2 regions of the Streptomyces sp. NPDC006012 genome follow, and region 1 is predicted to be linked to the other one. Evidence: predicted binding sites of a transcription regulator. Region 1 holds the regulator's gene; the other holds the start of a gene.
What was found. Region 1 encodes HrcA, which represses chaperone genes, less so after heat shock. Its sites were predicted from a motif close to TTNGCACTCNGNNNNNCNGAGTGCNAA; they were not measured.

Region 1 (2,392 bases):
GATCGCCGCAGAAGACCACCGTCGGATCGCCCGGGACCAGTACCGCCAGGTCATGGGCCGTGTGACCGGGGCCCACGACCGCCAGCACCGCCCGTCGGCCGCCGCCCAGGTCCAGCGGCCACTCGTCCCGGACCAGGTGGCGGGGGCGGGCCAGGGCGGCCGCCGCCACGGCGGCGAGCCCCGCGTCCAGGCCGTTGTCGACCGCGTCCCGGCGTAGTTCGTCCCGCTCGCGGGTGAACACCGCGTCCACACCGGCGGCCGCGTACACCTCCGCGTCCGGGAACGCCGCGGCGCCGAAGACATGATCGAAGTGGGGGTGGGTGAGCGCGAGATGCGTCACACGGTGGCCGGCGAGTTCCCCGGCCCGCGCCCGCAGCCGCGCGCCTTCCGGCAGGCTGGATCCGGCGTCCACCATGAGCGCCGTGCCCGCCCCGAGAACCAGTCCGGCGGTGCAGTCCCACCCCGGCAGCCGGCACCGGCCCACCCCGGCGGCCACCCGCTCCCAGCCCGCCTCTTCCCAAGTCGCCCTCATACGGCGACGCTAGCGTCCGGGAGGTTCCGGGTACGAACGGACGTGACCAGCCTTGCCCGGGGCGTACCCCACGGCCGTACACTGGGCCAGGGACGCTGGCACTCCCCTGTACAGAGTGCCAGGCGAACCACCCGAAAGGCCGCGGGGACGACATTCTGGAGGTGGGCGCGAGATGCTGAGCGAGCGCAGACTCCAGGTGCTGCGCGCCATCGTCCAGGACTACGTCGGGACCGAGGAGCCGGTGGGTTCGAAGGCCCTCACGGAGCGGCACAACCTCGGTGTCTCCCCGGCCACGGTCCGCAACGACATGGCGGTGCTGGAGGACGAGGGGTTCATTGCCCAGCCGCACACCAGCGCCGGGCGGATCCCCACCGACAAGGGCTACCGGCTGTTCGTGGACAAGCTCGCGGGCGTCAAGCCGATGACCGGGCCCGAGCGGCGTGCCATCCAGAACTTCCTGGACGGCGCCGTCGACCTCGACGACGTGGTGGCCCGGACCGTGCGGCTGCTCGCGCAGCTGACCCGGCAGGTCGCGGTCGTGCAGTACCCGTCCCTGACCCGTTCGACCGTGCGGCACGTCGAACTGCTCGCGCTCGCCCCCGCGCGCGTGATGCTCGTGCTGATCACGGACACCGGCCGGGTCGAGCAGCGGATGATCGACTGCCCGGCGCCGTTCGGCGAGACGTCCCTCGCGGATCTGCGCGCGCGGCTCAACAGCCGGGTCGCGGGCCGTCGCTTCACGGACGTGCCGAACCTGGTCGAGGACCTGCCGGACGCCTTCGAGGCCGAGGACCGCGGTACGGTCTCGACGGTGCTCTCCACCCTCCTGGAGACACTCGTCGAGGAGAACGAGGAGCGGCTGATGATCGGCGGCACCGCCAATCTGACCCGCTTCGGACATGACTTCCCCCTCACCATCCGGCCCGTCCTGGAGGCGCTGGAGGAGCAGGTCGTGCTCCTCAAGCTGCTGGGCGAGGCGAAGGATCCGGGCATGACCGTGCGCATCGGCCACGAGATCGCCCACGAGGGACTCAACTCCACGTCCGTGGTGTCGGTCGGCTACGGTTCGGGCGGCGAGGCAGTCGCCAAGCTCGGCGTGGTCGGCCCGACCCGCATGGATTACCCGGGAACGATGGGAGCGGTACGCGCAGTGGCACGGTACGTCGGACAGATCCTGGCGGAGTCGTAGTGGCCACGGACTACTACGCCGTTCTCGGCGTGCGCCGCGACGCGTCGCAGGAAGAGATCAAGAAAGCCTTCCGACGGCTCGCACGCGAGCTGCACCCGGATGTCAACCCCGATCCGAAGACGCAGGAGCGGTTCAAGGAGATCAACGCCGCTTACGAGGTGTTGTCGGACCCGCAGAAGAAGCAGGTCTACGACCTCGGCGGGGACCCGCTCTCGCAGTCCGGCGGGGCCGGCGCGGGCGGTTTCGGGGCCGGTGGCTTCGGCAACTTCTCCGACATCATGGACGCGTTCTTCGGCACGGCCTCGCAGCGCGGGCCGCGTTCGCGCACCCGGCGCGGCCAGGACGCCATGATCCGGATCGAGGTCGAGCTGGACGAGGCGGCCTTCGGCACGACGAAGGACATCCAGGTCGACACGGCCGTCGTCTGCAAGACCTGCAACGGCGAGGGCGCGGCGCCGGGCACCACCGCCCAGACGTGTGACATGTGCCGCGGGCGCGGCGAGGTGTCGCAGGTGACCCGGTCCTTCCTGGGCCAGGTCATGACCTCGCGTCCGTGCCCGCAGTGCCAGGGCTTCGGCACGGTCGTGCCGACCCCGTGCCCGGAGTGCGCGGGCGACGGCCGGGTGCGCTCGCGCCGGACCCTGACCGTGAAGATCCCGGCCGGCGTCGAC
Region 2 (2,392 bases), on a different contig from region 1:
ATGCGCTCCTGGTCCGTCACGAAGTACGGCGACAGGTAGCCCTTGTCGAAGGCCATGCCCTCGGTGAAGTCCAGTTCGAGGCCGAAGGTGTTGGACTCCTCGACGGTGATCACACCGTCCTTGCCGACCTTGTCCATGGCCTCGGCGATCAGCTCGCCGACCTGCTGGTCCTGGGCGGACAGCGCGGCCACGGCGGCGATGTCGGACTTCTCCTCGATCGGCCGGGACGAGGCGTGCAGGTCGTCGGAGACGGCCTTGACCGCGGCGTCGATGCCCTTCTTCAGGGCGGCCGGGGAGGCACCGGCGGCAACGTTCCGCAGGCCCTCGCGCACCAGGGCCTGGGCCAGCACGGTGGCGGTGGTGGTGCCGTCACCAGCGATGTCGTTGGTCTTGGTCGCCACCTCCTTCACCAGTTGGGCGCCGAGGTTCTCGTACGGGTCCTCGACCTCGACCTCACGGGCGATGGTGACACCGTCGTTGGTGATGGTGGGGGCGCCGAACTTCTTGTCGATGACGACGTTGCGGCCCTTGGGGCCGATCGTCACCTTCACCGTGTCGGCAAGCTTGTTGACGCCACGCTCAAGGGCGCGACGGGCGTCCTCGTCGAACTTCAGGATCTTCGCCATGGCAGCGGGAGCCCTCTCGGAAATCTGGGAGAAAAAAATGCTGCGCCCCAGGACGCCCGGCTTCTTATCGGTTGCGGGGGCCAGGGGCGCAGCTCACAGCAGGACTGCTTCGGGGCGAACTACTTCTCGATGATCGCGAGCACGTCGCGAGCCGAGAGAACGAGGTACTCCTCGTTGTTGTACTTCACCTCGGTGCCGCCGTACTTGCTGTAGAGCACGACGTCGCCGACGCTGACGTCGAGCGGAAGGCGGTTTCCGTCCTCGAAACGGCCCGGACCGACAGCCAGGACGACGCCCTCCTGGGGCTTCTCCTTGGCGGTGTCCGGGATGACCAGGCCCGAGGCCGTGGTCTGCTCGGCGTCCAGCGGCTGGACCACGATGCGGTCCTCAAGCGGCTTGATGGCAACCTTGGTGCTGGCGGTCGTCACGATCCGACCTCCCCCTTCGGAGATCTCACGGGGTTGACTGTCTGAGGTGGCGACCAGGTGGATCCGTCGTCGCGGGTGCCGGACCTGCCCGTCGCGTTGTTGGCACTCTCCAGTGGGGAGTGCCAGAGCCGAGACTATGACTGCGATTAGCACTCGGTCAAGCGGAGTGCCAATTGGCCGCGGCGCGTCCTGCCGAGGTGGCCCCTCCGGATCACCGCCGGATCACAGATAGTCCTCCAGACGGCCGACCGTCAGCCCCTCGGACTGGATCCGCCGCAGCAGCCGCGTCGTGCGCTGTCTGAGCGCGGGTGCGGTGGACTCGTCGGGCCCGACCTGGATGATGTCGCCGGGCCGCAGGCGCTGCTCGCCCCGGGCATAGGTCACGGTGTCACCGTTCATCGCGGCCCGCCACAGGACGACCGCCGCGACACCGCAGTCGGCGGCGGCGCGCAGGGTGGTCGCGTCGTACCTGCCGTAGGGCGGGCGGAAGAGGCGGGGCCGGATGCCGAACCGGGACTTGAGCTTGGTCTGCTGGCCGCAGATCTCGGCGCGCTGCCCGGCGTACGGCAGTCCGCGCATGGCCGGATGGTCGAGGGTGTGGTTCTCGATGTCGGCGCCCACCGACCGCAGCCGCGCGAAGTGGCCGTACCCCGGGCCGACGACGCTGTCGGTGAGGAAGAAACTGACCGGGAGGCGCAGTTCACGGACCATGTCGACGAACCGGGGGTCCCGCTCGGCGCCGTCGTCGTAGGTGAGGAAGACCACCTTGTCCAAGGTCGCGACGTGGTCGACGACCGGAGGCAGGGAGCCGACGGCCGGGCCGGCCGTGCGGGGGCGCGCGGCGGGCGCGGGGGCGGGGGCGAGCGGGGCGCTCAGGCCCCAGTGGCGGTAGGCCTGCCCGGGGGCCGGGCGGTGCGACCGCACGCCCTGGGCGGCCTTCTTGCCGAGCCGCTCGATGGGGTCGACCGACTGGGCGCAGCCGGCCAGGACCAGGGCGCCGGCCGCCGTGGCGGCGGTCAGCGTCCGGTACCGGGCCGCCGCCGCGGGCCGCCCCCGGCGCCTCACAGGTAGTCCTCCAGGCGTGCCACCGCGTATCCCTCGCGGGTGACCTTGTCCAGGAACCGCCGGACCATGTCGGTCATGCTGCCGTCCCAGTCCGAGCGGCCCCGGAAGTGGGTGAGCACGATGTCACCGGGGTGCAGGCCGCGGTCCCACTCGCGGTACTCCCAGTGGTCGACGAAGACCTCCTCGTCCCAGATCGGCGCGTACTTGATTCCGCAGGACTTGGCGGCGAGCAGGGTGTCCCGGTTGTAGTTGCCGTAGGGCGGGCGGAAGACG

Region 2: the regulator HrcA is predicted to act here: its motif matches at 1,201-1,227, upstream of groES (co-chaperone GroES).

The regions. Positions count from the first base shown of each region.
Region 1 is NZ_JBIAIE010000001.1:582,719-585,110, forward strand. It holds gene ACFYPJ_RS02470 (MBL fold metallo-hydrolase) at 1-532, opposite strand, end outside; gene hrcA (heat-inducible transcriptional repressor HrcA) at 705-1,721, shown strand; gene dnaJ (molecular chaperone DnaJ) at 1,721-2,392, shown strand, end outside.
Region 2 is NZ_JBIAIE010000003.1:283,792-286,183, reverse strand. It holds gene groL (chaperonin GroEL) at 1-626, opposite strand, end outside; gene groES (co-chaperone GroES) at 746-1,054, opposite strand; gene ACFYPJ_RS08275 (polysaccharide deacetylase family protein) at 1,277-2,119, opposite strand; gene ACFYPJ_RS08270 (polysaccharide deacetylase family protein) at 2,116-2,392, opposite strand, start outside.